2 regions of the Staphylococcus sp. GW823-FHT05F06 genome follow, and region 1 is predicted to be linked to the other one. Evidence: riboswitches for the same ligand, from Rfam matches in the RefSeq annotation. Region 1 holds a riboswitch; the other holds the start of a gene.
The links. A riboswitch is a leader RNA that binds a small molecule or an ion and turns the genes downstream of it on or off. The one in region 1 is predicted to bind S-adenosylmethionine.
Positions count from the first base shown of each region.

Region 2: it holds a riboswitch for S-adenosylmethionine, as region 1 does, so the genes downstream of both, metK (methionine adenosyltransferase) here and AC1Q7N_RS10330 (methionine ABC transporter ATP-binding protein) in region 1, are expected to answer to the same signal.

Region 1 is NZ_JBXAHW010000018.1:25,268-32,870, forward strand. It holds gene popT (polyprenyl-phosphate transporter PopT) at 189-1,049, shown strand; gene AC1Q7N_RS10310 (CsbD family protein) at 1,115-1,306, opposite strand; gene AC1Q7N_RS10315 (hypothetical protein) at 1,481-1,639, shown strand; gene AC1Q7N_RS10320 (MetQ/NlpA family ABC transporter substrate-binding protein) at 1,909-2,721, opposite strand; gene AC1Q7N_RS10325 (methionine ABC transporter permease) at 2,742-3,437, opposite strand; gene AC1Q7N_RS10330 (methionine ABC transporter ATP-binding protein) at 3,430-4,455, opposite strand; SAM riboswitch class I at 4,549-4,651, opposite strand; gene AC1Q7N_RS10335 (thioredoxin family protein) at 4,708-5,004, opposite strand; gene AC1Q7N_RS10340 (toprim domain-containing protein) at 4,997-5,383, opposite strand; gene gcvH (glycine cleavage system protein GcvH) at 5,643-6,023, opposite strand; gene AC1Q7N_RS10350 (arsenate reductase family protein) at 6,197-6,550, opposite strand; gene AC1Q7N_RS10355 (thioredoxin family protein) at 6,693-7,016, shown strand; gene AC1Q7N_RS10360 (nitroreductase family protein) at 7,199-7,603, opposite strand, start outside.
Region 2 is NZ_JBXAHW010000015.1:122-7,724, forward strand. It holds gene AC1Q7N_RS09560 (aldo/keto reductase) at 20-856, opposite strand; gene AC1Q7N_RS09565 (hypothetical protein) at 1,036-1,944, opposite strand; gene metK (methionine adenosyltransferase) at 2,047-3,246, opposite strand; SAM riboswitch class I at 3,355-3,464, opposite strand; gene pckA (phosphoenolpyruvate carboxykinase (ATP)) at 3,616-5,208, shown strand; gene AC1Q7N_RS09580 (alpha/beta hydrolase family protein) at 5,439-6,224, opposite strand; gene ytkD (RNA deprotection pyrophosphohydrolase) at 6,211-6,678, opposite strand; gene yidD (membrane protein insertion efficiency factor YidD) at 6,749-6,997, shown strand; gene menC (o-succinylbenzoate synthase) at 6,994-7,603, opposite strand, start outside.

The DNA of each region.
Region 1 (7,603 bases):
CACTTATTTAGATTTATTATTTAACAATAATTATTTTTATGTAATTGTTCTGAAATTCTTTAAATGATAATGGAAAGCTCACTTTCTCAATAGCCAATCTTTAGACAAAAAAGAAAATATCCCAAGAAGTTCAAATAATGTGATATTATGCACTTTAACCTTTAAAATTTTCATGAAAGGAGATTATTATGAAAAAATTCAAATGGATAAATATATTTAAAGGTTTTGGTATGGGTACAAGTGATCTCGTCCCAGGTGTAAGTGGAGGGACTATCGCTTTATTACTTGGAATTTATGATGACTTTATTAGCTCAATTAGTGGTTTGTTTTCAAGACGATTTTGGCCTAGCTTAAAATTTTTACTACCTATTTTAGTAGGGATGCTAATAGCTATAGGACTATTAAGTCAATTATTTAATTATTTGCTTAGTCAACATCATATTCCTACTATGTTATTTTTTACAGGTTTGATTCTCGGTATCATCCCTTATTTATTAACCATCTCAAATTTCAAAAAAAATTTCAGTATAATACATTATTTTATTCTATTATTAGGTATTGCTATTATAGTCGTTTTCGCATTGCTTAATCATGGAGACAAGCATTCAGGTGAAACACTTACTTTATCTTTCAGTCTTATCATTAAATATTTTATCGCAGGTGTTTTCGCTTCAAGTGCTATGTTATTACCAGGCATTTCTGGATCATTTATGTTACTTGTCTTCGGAGTATATGGGACGCTAATGTATGCTATTTCTGAACTACTTCATTTTAATTTAAATGCATTACCTATCATATTAATAGTAGGTTTCGGTATTGTAACTGGTTTTATGATTTCAAGTCGATTAATTCAATATTGTCTACATCAACACCCTACAATGACATTTGCTTTGATAATAGGCTTTGTAATCGGATCGTTGTATGCAGTTTTCCCTGGATTCCCGAAAGACTTAATCCAATGGATCATATCATTTTTCCTATTGATCACTGGCTTCTTAGTAAGTTATGTTCTTGGTAAAATTACAGCAAAAAATGAAGCATCATTTTGATATATATACAAACAAGCCCTCATATACCATAGAGTACATGAGGGCTAAATTAGAAGGACTATTAATTAGTCACCTTTATTACCTTTAAATTTATCAATAACGTCATTTGCTTTTTCTTTAACGTTTTCTACAGCTTCTTTCGCTTTACCAGAAGCTTTGTCACCTTTACCATCTTTTTCTAATTCTTTATTATCAGTAGCATTACCTACTGTTTCTTTAATATTACCTTTAGCTTGTTCAAATTTATCTTCAGCCATTTAAAATTCCTCCTTATGTTTAACTTATTAATATTGTTACCCTCTTATTTATGAGCTAAACATCTTTTATGAATTTTTTTCTCATAAAGATGATTTTACGAAAGAAACTATAAATTTACAGTAGATTATAGTATATTGAATATAAAATAATTATAAGTTGGGTTGGTATATTTTATGAAATTTATTACTATTAAAGCGATTACTGAGAAAGGGTTAGATAAAAAAGTAAATCAATTTTTAAAATCACATCCACAAATTGAAATTATCAAATTTGATTACCAAATGGGATATAGCGGTGTAAGTGTTGGTATTTTATACCGTGATAATATTTAAATAATTATAGATATGTTGTGCGTATAAAGACAATATATCTTACCTTTTACAAAACTACCTGTTCAAAAAATATGGCTAGTGAATTATAGTCATTGTTAGATAACTATAATCACAGAAAAATGTTTATGGATGTTAAAACGTATAACAAAAGTGAGTTAAAAATTAAAGGTTCAATAGCAAAAAACACGTAGATGATTTTATACTGAATCATCTACGTGTTTTTGTATATTCATGTGACAAGCGATTAAATATTATTAATTGTTTGCTATTTACTTAGCAGGTACGACAGCTCCATCATACTTATCTTTAATATAATCTTGAATTTCTTTAGATTGTAGCACTTCCATTAATACTTTGATATTTTTATCATCTTTATGACCTTTTTTAACTGCAATTAAATTTGCATATGGGTTATCTTTAGGAGATTCTAAAGCAATCGAATCTTTTTTAGGACTTAATTTTTGGTCAATCGCATAGTTAGAATTAATGATTACTGCGTCAGCGTCTTGATTTTGATAGATTTTTGGTAAATATTCTGCTGATTGTTTGTTGTTAAATTTAATATCTTTTTTGTTTTCAGTTATGTCATCAAATTTAGCATTTTCAATTTTAACGCCTTTTTTAAGTTTAATAAGACCTTCATCTACAAAGAATTTTAAGAATCGTCCTTGTTCAGCTGGGTTATTTGATACATATACTGTTGCACCTTTAGGAAGATCTTTTAAGCTTTTATATTTTTTTGAGTATACAGCCATAGGTTCTAATTCAACATTCCCAGCCGATTCAATTTTATACCCTTTTTCTTTACTTTCAGTATTTAAGTATGGTGTATGTTGGAAGAAGTTCGCATCGATTTCACCTTTGTCTAATAATTTATTAGGCGTTGTGTAATCGTTAATTGATTTGATTTTTAAATCATAACCTTTTTTCTTCAATAATGGTTTTGCTTTTTCTAAAATTTCAGCGTGTGGTGCTGGAGATGCACCTACTGTGATAGTTTTTTCCTTATCTTTACCTCCACCACATGCAGCTAAGGCAATCGTTAAAGCCAATACTAAAATAATTCCGAATAATTTTTTCATAGAATATAATCCCCTTTTCTTTAGCGTTTATCGATTTTATTTGTAAGCCAATCCCCTAGGAACTGGATTATAAATACAATAATTAAAATAAATACTGTTGAAACTAAAATGACATCATTTTGATTTCGAGTAAATCCTGTTAAATATGCTAAATTACCTAAACCGCCTGCGCCAATAACACCTGCAATAGCTGTAGAACCTACCAAAGCAATTGCAGTAACGGTAATACCTGAAACTAAAGCAGGCATTGCTTCAGGAAGTAGCACTTTTCTCACAACTATCGAAGTGTTCGCTCCCATTGACCAAGCAGCCTCTATAACACCTTTATCAATTTCTTTAAAAGCAATCTCGACCAATCTAGCGTAGAATGGTGCTGCACCAATAATAAGTGCTGGTAATGCACCAGTTGGCCCACTGATTGTTCCGAGAAGTATACTTGTAAATGGAATTAACAGTAAAATTAATATGATAAATGGAATTGCTCTAAATAAATTAACAATGAATGACACAATCGTGTAGAAAATCTTAGCAGCCAATGAGTTACTTTTCGCAGATAAAAAGAGTAATACCCCTAATATAAGTCCAAAGACAAATGCAAAAAGCGTCGAAACAACAGTCATATATAGAGTTTCTAAAATTGCCTGCCAAACCTCTGGCCACTGAACATTTGGCATTGTCACCATTTCGTGAAATATTTCACCATAAGATTTACCCATGTTTTAGCACCTCCACATTAACGTGTTGTTCGTGAAGATTATGTTTAAATTGCTTGAAATGTTCTTCACTTATATGTGGTATGTGAATAACTAAAAATCCAAGCGAACCGTTTTTAGTATTCTTAATATCTGCTTCAAGAATATTCACATCTATGTTATGCGTCTTCGTCATATAAGATATGATAGGCTCAGTTGTATTTTCACCAGTAAAGTTTAACCTCACGATATATGCATCATGATCTAATGGCTCCAAATACTCTAAAGAATCTTCAAAATCATCGTTTAAATCATCTTTCACAAAACGTTTTGTTACTTCGTGTTGTGGATTCTCAAATACTTTACTTACCGCTCCCTGTTCGATAACTTTACCGTTTTCCATTACAGCAACTTCATCACAAATTCTTCGTATAACATGCATTTCATGTGTTATAAGTACAATAGTTAAATTTTGTTGTTCCCTTACCTTCAATAATAAATCTAGAATTTCATCTGTAGTTTGTGGATCTAATGCACTTGTTGCCTCATCGCATAACAATACATCTGGATCATTAGCTAATGCTCTCGCAATACCCACTCTTTGTTTTTGTCCGCCTGATAATTCAGACGGATACGCACTTTCTCGACCTTTTAGGCCGACAAGTTCAATGAGTTCCAATGCTTTTTGTTTAGCTAGACCACTTGGAACGCCAGCAATTTCTAATGGAAATGTTACATTTTTCAATACATTTCTTGACCATAGAAGGTTAAAATGTTGAAAAATCATACTCACTTTTTGTCGTTTTTTTCGTAACTGTGATTTAGATAATTGACTTATATTGTCACCATCTATAATGATTTCACCTGACGTTGGAGATTCTAAGTTGTTAAACATTCTTATAAGCGTACTTTTGCCAGCTCCTGAGAAACCAATCACACCAAAAATAGAGCCGGATTCAATGTTTAAATCAACGTGATCAACAGCAAGAACATCTTTATCCTTGGTATGATAGCGTTTAACAATTTGGTTTAGCTTAATCACGTTAATAGCCTCCTTATGTTGCTTAGTAATCAAATTAAAAATGCTTTCTCAATTTTTAGAAAATTTGAGAAAGCATTTGTTGAAATGTTCTTTCTCTCATCTTCTAAAGTTATACTTTATGTGAATTGGCACCATTTCTATTTTAGACGGTTGCCGGGCTTCTTAGGGCACATCCCTCCACCTCTCTCGATAAGAGTTAAAGCATATTTAATTTGTATTAATCCTACCATCGTACTAATGTTTCGTCAATAATTATTTTAAATTTTCTAACAAATAAGTAACTGACTGAAATGCGTAGATTCTTTTTATCTCTTCCTCTCTACGCATAAGCAACAAAACAGGAACAGACATAATTTGTTTCTCTTTACTCCATTCAGGATAAAAATTAAGATCTATTTTTTTTATTGGCAATTGTAAGATTTCATTAGCAATATCCAACATCCTTTCAGAAATCTTACATGTTCCACACATTGGTGTATAACCAAATATGAGATGTTTTTCTTTATTAAAATTAACAGTTATGTCTTCAATATCCTTCAATTTATTCATTTACTAAAACTAGCCTTTCAGTTTTTAAATTATTCATAAGTTTCTTTTCTTTTTTTACATTAAAACCATATCTACTTAATACATGTGCTAAATAATTTTTAGGACACTTAGCAACCTCACAAAACGTTTTATCAACATAAATATGTTCACTTTCGCTTAAATAACGTTTAAACCATTTTCTAATTTTTTCACCCTCATCATCAGAATCGGCAAGAACATAAACTTGTTTGTCATAAAGTGTTTCTATCATGTTGTCTATCTTATCTATACTCATAGTCCCATGTGTACAAATGATATTTGCAGGTTCAGCGATTACTTGTTGTACTCTTTTCTTATCCGATTTACCTTCAACAATAATAACCTTATTTACAATAGCCATGTCAATCCACCTTCTAAGCGTCAAAGTAACTATCACTATCATCATTCACAAAATCCCCAAAACCTAAACATTTAGTGACACTGCAATTTTTAATTGCTAGTGTCACTTATGCTTGAGCTTTGCTCAAGCGTTCCTCTTTTTCACTGCAATTTTTAATTGCTTGTGTCACTTATGTATGGGCTTTGGCTTACGTTCCAGATTAAAGTTGTTCCTTATAAAAAAACTCCTTGATTAAATCTAATCGAGGAGTTTGCAATCATTATTCACCAATCATTTCTGAGTATTGATCTGCTGATAATAATTCTTCTAATTGACTATCGTCACTAATTTCAATTTTAACCATCCATGCTTTTTCGTATGGCGATTCATTTACAAATTCTGGGCTATCTTCCAATTCTTCATTAACTTCAACAATTTTCCCAGAAATTGGCGCATACAACTCTGATACTGTTTTTACTGATTCCACACTACCGAATGTGTCACCTTCATTTAATTCATCGTCAGTTTCAGGTAGCTCAACAAATACGATATCACCTAATTCGTTTTGTGCGTATTCTGTAATACCAACTGTTGCTACATTATTTTCAATTTTAACCCACTCATGCTCTTTAGAATATTTAAATTCGCTCGGTACTGCCACGAGAATCCCCTCCTGATTAATTTAATTACAATTTAATGATGCCACACACATATTATTCATTCAACTATTATTACAAAGAATAAATGAATTAAAATTCGTTTTTAAATATACAAAACACCATTTTAATTTATATTTTTTTATTAATGTTCACTTTCTCTAAATTAATATCACACCTATAACCATTGGTGTTGATACTCATTTTCTTTAAATCCTAAAGTCAAATGGTTACCAGAAATAGCTAATGGACGTTTAACCAACATTCCATCTGAAGCAAGTAGTTCTAGTTTTTCATCATCAGACATATTTTTAAGTTTCTCTTTTAAATTTAATTCGCGATATTTGATACCATGTGTATTAAACAACTTATTAATATTCACACCCGTTTTATCTACGATATTTTTGAATTCTTTTTTAGTCGGTGTATGTTGAACAATATCAATGGATTCATAATTCACATCGTGCTCATCTAAAAACTTTGCAGCCTTTTTGCACGTTGTGCATTTCGGATACTGATAAAATTTAATCAATTACCTTTTACCTCCTTCTCTCTATTAACTTAAATATATCATGATATTTAATTGAACGCTTTAATTTTCAAGCTAATATTTTTGTTAATGTGCAGTCATTCGTTATAATAAGTTTACCAAATTACAAAAGGAGTAGATAGTGATGAAAAATATTCATCAAACCGAAGAATTTAATTCTACTATTGGTAGTACTGATCCAGTAATTATCAAGTTTGAAGCCGACTGGTGTCCAGATTGTAAAGCGATGGATATGTGGATAGATCCAATTGTTGAAAAATATAATAATTATCAATGGTATGTGGTCGATCGTGACGAATTAGAAGATGTGACAACTGAAAATGATGTTATGGGTATCCCAAGTATTTTAATATTCCAAAATGGTAAAAAATTAGCACACTTGCATTCAGCAAATGCTAAATCACCTGAACAAGTTGAATCATTCTTGACTGAACATTTAGATCAATAATATTTAACTAAAAAACCTGAGACATCATCAAACGTCTCAGGTTTTTCTTGTATTATTCGTCAGTAACTAAAGTAAATACTTATGTTTTCAACTCTGTTACTCACTGTATCGGTGAAACGATAAACACAAATTCCATCTCACCTAATTTTAAATTTTAATACACGCTCAATATCACGGATGATTTATTCAAATTCGGTAATAAGATTTTTATTTTTACGTTTAGCCTTCGTTGGTACTTCTTCTAAATCAGTAAGATACAAAAATCCTGCTAATATTTCATTATCCTTTACACCCAAAGCTTTTCGTATTTTAGGATCAAAGATATATTGTGGCGACTTCCAACAAGTACCAATACCCGCTTCGTATAAAAGTAACATTAAATTTTGAGCAAAAGCTCCAAATGCAAAATAATTTTCACGACTTTGACGTTGTCTTGGATCATCTTTTAAAATCAACAACAACATGCCACCTAAATTTGTTACTGCATGAAAGTGATCCTCTCGCTTATCCGGACTATCTGGAAAAGCAAATCTTGTGATATCCCTACTAAAATCACCGAGTTTATCTTTTGAAATATGAACCAATCT
Region 2 (7,603 bases), on a different contig from region 1:
ACCTCATTTTACTATTGATTTACTTACCGTCAAATTCAAGAGGGTTAGGTCCAATTCTTTTATCTTGATTTAATTGATCGATTCTTTCCATTTGGTTGTCGCTTAATTCAAAATTCCATACGTCTAAATTTTCTTCTATGCGATGTGGTGTTACGGATTTAGGTATAACAACAACATCGTGCTGAATATTCCATCTTATTACAACTTGGGCTGGAGTTTTTCCTACTTCATTAGCTACTTCATTTATGACTTCATCATGGAGAATTTGTGAATTCATTAATGGAGACCATGATTCCATGATAATATTTTGAGCTTCTAAATACTTTCGTAATTTATTTTGTGTTAAATAAGGATGAAATTCTACTTGGTTAATGACCGGTTTAATAGAAACTTGGGCAAGCAATGCTTCAAAATGTTCTGGAGTAAAATTGCTCACACCAATATTTTTCACCTGATTTTGTTTATACAAGTCTTCCATACCTCTCCAAGTATCAATCATTACCGCTTCATTTGTACCTGGCCAATGCATCAGATATAAATCTAAATAATCCAGTCCTAATTTTGCAACAGATTGTCGATAGGCATCTTCCACATTTTGACGTCCAAAATCAGTTAGCCATAATTTAGAAGTTATAAATAAATCTTCACGACTTAAACCAGTCGATTCTAATCCTTCTTTAATACCTTGACCTACCGTTTCTTCGTTACCATAAATCATTGCCGTATCTATACTTCTATAACCCCGTTCGATAGCATATTTTACAGATTCTCTACATTCATCGCCATCTTTTACTCTATAAGTTCCGAGCCCTATTTTCGGCATTGTTCTTCCGTTATAAAATTGAACCGTCTCCATATAATCTCTCCTTTAATCATTGTAATTGAAAAGTTTACTAGTAATACATACCCTCTTTTTACTATTTAAAAAAGTAATACTATCAAATCAAAAAAGCCTTCAAAACAATTAATTTGTAGTAATTGTTTTGAAGACTATAATAAGCACTCATATGAAAAATAAAGTATTTCTTTAATAATTTAATTGAATGACTCGATTTTAACCATGATATCTTGTAAATCATCCACATTGTACTGTATGCGTCCATGGAAAACAAACTTGTTGAAGAATTCATCTAATTGTTCAGGACCAACTAAAACTTTAACATTTGATGACTGCGTATAATGAGAAATTGTAACATCATTATCCTTTTTAGGATTAAAATACAGTATTGATGTAGGCGTATATTTGGTATTCAATTCATTTTGTAAATCTCCTGCTAATTTTTCAATATGTTTAATCTTATCTGAATAATTAACAAAAGATAATGAATGTTGATCTTCATTTTGATCTAAGACCAATGTCTGTGGCTGTGATGAATCTAAGTCGAGCGTGTCAAAAACTTGTGACATCGTAGGTAATTCTTTAAATTGCGCACCACTAATACCATTATAAACATGGCCTTTTAATAATTGAGAATCAATTATATATAAGCCAGTTCGTGTAAGTACAAGATGACTCACACGTTCAATATTAGTTAACTCATTACTAGGCAAGAAAATATTTGCCATAATATGCATATCTTCAGGGCGTATTCTCTTTTCATTTACTAGTCTCTCACGAATACCAATTAATCGCATATCTGTAACATATTCACTATGATTTTTTGAGAATAGTTTCAACGCATCAATTTCACGATTTTTGTTACTAACTGTCACGTCAAAATCTTCTTTTTGTTTTGTAACAACTTTTTTATTCTCAACTCTCTCTTTTTCTAAAGCTTCTTCATGAGATTCTTTTAGATGTTGTTCTTTTTCTTTATAATGTGCTTCTGTTTGATTCTTCACTTTCTTCTTACTATGGTTCGCTATTAAGAAGAGTATAAAGAATAAAACAGCCACAAGTATTGCAACAATTAAGCCAATTACTGTCGGTGAAGAAAAATCCATTAAAACAACGCTCCTTTATCAGTTTCAATAACTCTAATTATAATAGAAAAAAGGCTTATTTTCGACATATATTTTATAATTATTTATTTTCTATTTTACAAGTCATTGAATTTCAACAGCATCTTTTAAAACATTGACTTTATCTAATTTTTCCCATGGTAACAATACGTCTGTACGTCCAAAATGACCATACGCTGCTGTTTGTCTATATATCGGTTGTTTTAAGTCTAACATTTTAATGATACCTGCTGGTCTTAAATCAAAATGCTTTCTTACAGCTTCAACTAAACGTGCTTCTGAAACCTTTCCAGTATCAAACGTATTAATTGAAATGGAAACGGGTTCTGCTACACCAATTGCATATGCAAGTTGTACTTCACATTGTTTAGCTAAACCAGCTGCAACAATATTTTTAGCTACATATCTTGCTGCATAAGCTGCTGAACGATCTACTTTAGTAGGATCTTTACCACTAAAACAACCTCCACCATGACGGGCATAACCACCATACGTATCAACTATAATTTTACGTCCAGTTAAACCAGCATCTCCTTGAGGTCCTCCAATAACGAAACGTCCAGTCGGGTTAATGTAAAATTTAGTTTCATCATCTAATAAAGCTTTATCTACAGTTGGGTAAATAACATGCGTTTTAATGTCTTTTTCAATTTGTGCTAACTCTACATCTTCAGCATGTTGTGTAGAAACTACAATGGTATCAATACGTCTAGGTTTGTCATCTTCACCATATTCAACAGTCACCTGTACTTTTCCATCTGGACGAAGATAATCTAAAATTTCATCTTTTCGTACATCAGCCAATCGTTTAGCAAGTTGATGCGACAGGAATATAGGTAGAGGCATATACGTATCAGTTTCATCAGTTGCATATCCAAACATTAATCCTTGGTCACCTGCACCTGTTGCTTCAATTTCTTCTTCAGAAATATCATTTCGATACTCAAGAGCTTTGTCTACACCCTGTGCAATATCAGGAGACTGTTCATCAATCGCAGTTAACACTGCCATTGTTTGTGAATCATAACCATATTTTGCTCTAGTATAACCAATATCTTTAATCGTTTCTCTCACCACTTTAGGAATATCTACATAAGTAGTTGTTGAGATTTCTCCAGAAATAAGTGCCATTCCTGTTGTTACTGTTGTTTCACATGCTACACGAGCATTGGGATCATCCTTTAATATTTCATCAAGAATGGCATCTGAAACTTGGTCAGCAATTTTATCAGGATGGCCTTCAGTAACTGATTCTGAGGTAAATAATCGTTTATTGTATGTCATCATTTTCTCCTTTAAATAAATTACGAAAATTCTCTTTAAATATGAGAGCTAAATAAAAGAGCCTTCTTCACTATATAGATAGAGAGAAGGCTCTTAAACGTCCATTCGCTCTTATCGTTCAGACCATATTTGTCTGCAAACGGTTTGGCACCTTTCTTTAAATAAAGAGGTTGCTGGGTTTCATTGGGTCCATGTCCCTCCACCACTCAGGATAAGAGAATCCGTTAAACTTAATAATATCTAATTCAAAGTATGTTGTCAATTTTATACATTGTCACTATTTCTATTTTAAAGTGGATAAATTCAATCGGTATGTTATACTATCTAAATGTAAGGGCTTACATAAATTATCGTATGGAGGGATTGGGTATGTCTATAGATACATACACAGAAACACTTAAGATAAATCAGCTAATAGAAAAAGCTACATCACATTTTCAACTATCATCAACACAATTATACAAAAAAATTTTAAAAAATCATGAGGGTGAGTTAACTGAACTGGGGGCAATAAATGTTAAAACAGGTAAGTACACTGGTCGTTCACCTAAAGATAAATTTATAGTCACTGAACCATCGTATAAGGATAATATAAATTGGGGAGATATCAATCAGCCCATGGATGAAGAAACATTTCTAAAACTTTACAATAAAGTACTCGATTATTTAAATCAGAAAGAGGAACTTTACATATTTAGTGGATATGCAGGGAGCGATAAAGAGTCACGTCTTAAACTTAAGGTGATAAATGAATTAGCTTGGCATAATTTATTTGCTCGTAACATGTTTATTCGTCCAGAATCTATAGATGAAGCTCAAAATATAAAACCCAACTTCACAATTGTTTCAGCACCTCACTTTAAAGCTAATCCCAAATTAGATGGGACACATAGTGAAACATTTGTCATTATATCTTTTAAACATAAAGTGATTTTAATTGGTGGCACAGAATATGCTGGTGAAATGAAAAAAGGTATTTTCTCTGTAATGAACTATTTGCTTCCAATGCAGGATATCATGAGTATGCATTGTTCAGCTAATGTTGGAGAAAAAGGAGATGTAGCACTATTCTTTGGATTATCAGGAACTGGTAAGACGACGCTTTCTGCCGATCCAAAACGTAAGTTAATTGGTGACGATGAACATGGTTGGAATAAAAATGGCGTTTTTAATATTGAGGGTGGATGTTATGCAAAAGCAATTCATTTATCTAAACAGAAAGAGCCTCAAATTTATAATGCTATTAAATACGGAACAATATTAGAAAACACAGTTACAAATGATGACGGTACGGTAGATTTTGATGATAACACCTATACTGAAAACACTCGCGCCGCCTACCCTATTGACTATATAGAGAATATTGTTACACCTTCAAAGGCAGCACATCCGAATACGATTATTTTCTTAACCGCTGATGCATTTGGAGTTATCCCTCCTATTTCTAAGCTAACTAAAGATCAAGCAATGTATCATTTCTTAAGTGGATTCACGTCTAAACTAGCTGGAACAGAACGTGGTGTTACTGAACCTCAACCTTCGTTTTCAACTTGCTTTGGTGCACCATTCTTACCTTTAAGTCCAACAAAGTACGCTGATTTACTTGGAAATTTAATCGATATTCATGATGTAGATGTATATCTAGTAAATACTGGATGGACAGGTGGTAAATATGGTATAGGGCGAAGAATTAGTCTACACTATACTCGTGAAATGGTAGATCAAGCTATATCAGGTAAATTAAAAAATACTAAATATATTAAAGATGATACATTTGGCTTAAATATTCCAGTTCAGATTGACAGTATACCTACAACTATTCTGAATCCTATCAATGCTTGGAACAATAAAGATAACTACAAAGTACAAGCTTACGATTTGATTCAACGCTTTAATAATAACTTTAAAAAATTCGGCAAGGAAGTTGAACATATTGCCAACAAAGGTGCATTTAATCAATAATTAATATACACATTTATCACGCTAAATTTAAAAGCATTGTGCCTGAGAAAGCTTTTAATATCTCGGGCACTTAAATTTTTATTTAAATGACGATGGAAATAATAATACATTTATTTGAGGATATCTGGATATGATAATACATTTCTAGAGTTTCAAACAGTCTCTTTATTTAATAACTAATTATTCCTAATATCTACATTGCTATCATCAACTTGTATAATCCATTGTCACTATATATTTAAATTTTTATTTTCGACGTCGTTCATCCATTGATGTATATATCGAATTACGTCTCTCATCGCAGGAGGTCGTGGTACATGACCTTCATCCAATTGATAATAGGTTTGATAATAAATTCCTTTGGATTTTAATTTTTTTTCTAAATCATAAGCTTGATGTATTCCAACTTGAATATCTTTGCCACCATGAATAATGAGAATAGGAGGACTATCTTTTTTTATAAATTGCATTGCATCTCTGCTTTTATAAGCTTTCGCATCTTTTTTTGGATGTCCAACCATTCGTCGTAGCATACCTCTCAAGTCAACTCGTTCTTCATACATTAAATGTATATCAGATACGCCACCCCAAATCATATAACTATCTACAGGCAAATCATTAAAAGTAAGTAATCCTTGTAGACCTCCACGTGAAAATCCTACCATATGTATAAATGCAGAAGGATAGTTTTGATTTAAAAGTCGAATCAAATGCGTTACATCATTTAAATCACCGCGGTAAAATTCATCTCTTCCTTCACTTCCATTATTTCCTCTATAGTAAGGACCTATAACTAAAGTATATTCATTTGCAAATTGCATAAGTCTTGCAGCTCTCACTCTTCCAACTTGCCCTTTACCACCTCTTAAGTATATAACGATACGTTTGATATCTTTTTTATTTTTCGGAATCATCATCAGAGCCTTGACTTTTAAATAATCTACAAGATATGTTACTTCATTAAAAAAATGAGTTTCATATTCGATTGGCATGCGCTTTTCCTTAATAAAATCCAAGTGTTTTCACCCTTTCCAAACAATGAAGAATCGCCTTATCATTGATTAAAAAACTTCTTTTATTTAAAGGAATATCATTAATTTGATGATAAAGACAAGGGCCTAAAGTCTCGTAATAGGTATCTACATATTCCAAATGACTTACTTCAACGAAGTAAACGTCCTTTATAAACGGCTCATCATGCTCCATTTTTATACTATACTGTGCAAAATAATAGATAAATTTTGCGATTGCCCCCGTCTCTTCGTATAGTTCTCTAATTACTGCTTCTTTACTTTGTTCGCTTATTTCAACTTTACCACCAGGAAACTCTATCCCACGATGTTGATGGTTTGTAAATAATAACTGATTATTGTATACCGGAATTGCAAGAACGTGATTGCCATTAGGCATATCATTTTCATTTTTATAGTTCAATGTTACAATCCTTCCATCTTTATCCTCAAACTCCACGTTCCTCACTTCCTCTCATCCTGTGTTAAAATATAATTATTAAATATTTAGTTGGAGGCCTTTATCAATGTTGAAAAAAATATTATTATCTCTAGTTGTATTTTATCAACGTTTTATTTCGCCACTTACACCACCAACATGTCGATTTTATCCAACATGTTCACAATACACTAGAGAAGCCATCGAATACCATGGTGCACTAAAGGGACTTTATCTCGGTGTACGACGCATACTTAAATGTCATCCATTGCATAAAGGTGGCTTTGATCCTGTTCCATTAAAAAAAGATAAAAATTCTAAAACCACACATCATCATTAAACTTTGTTAAGTAAAGAACGTTTGACTTTAGGGGGAGTGAAATAAATCATTCCCCCTTTTAATATGCCACTTGTCTCTACGATATCGTTAGAAAAATAATAACCGTGTGGCGTAATATCACCCGGATAACTTCCTTCTTTAGCTAACATTGCTGTAAAATATCTACTTAGACCAAACTCATACATGCCCCCAACTACAAACCTTATATTTTTTTCTTTCAAAATTTTCATGGCGTTTAACATTCTATCTATTCCCCCAAGTCTAAATGGTTTTAACACGACGACTTGTATGGGATATTGCTGAATTATTGATTGTATTTTTTCTATAGAAAGTGCCTTTTCATCGATGGCAATTCTAGGAAAAATAGACATATCAATATCATTTAAATCTTCTAGAATTTTAAAAGGTTCTTCAATATATATAATATCTGATGTATTTACGTTGGCTAATTGTAAAAATGATGGCTTTGTTAATGATTCATTTGCATCTATAGCAATATCACAATCAAAATTTAATAAACGTATAGTTTCAAGATCTTTGATGAGTGATGTTGACCATTTAAGTTTTATACGTTTCGGTCTTGTTTCTAATAATGTTTCAATTTGA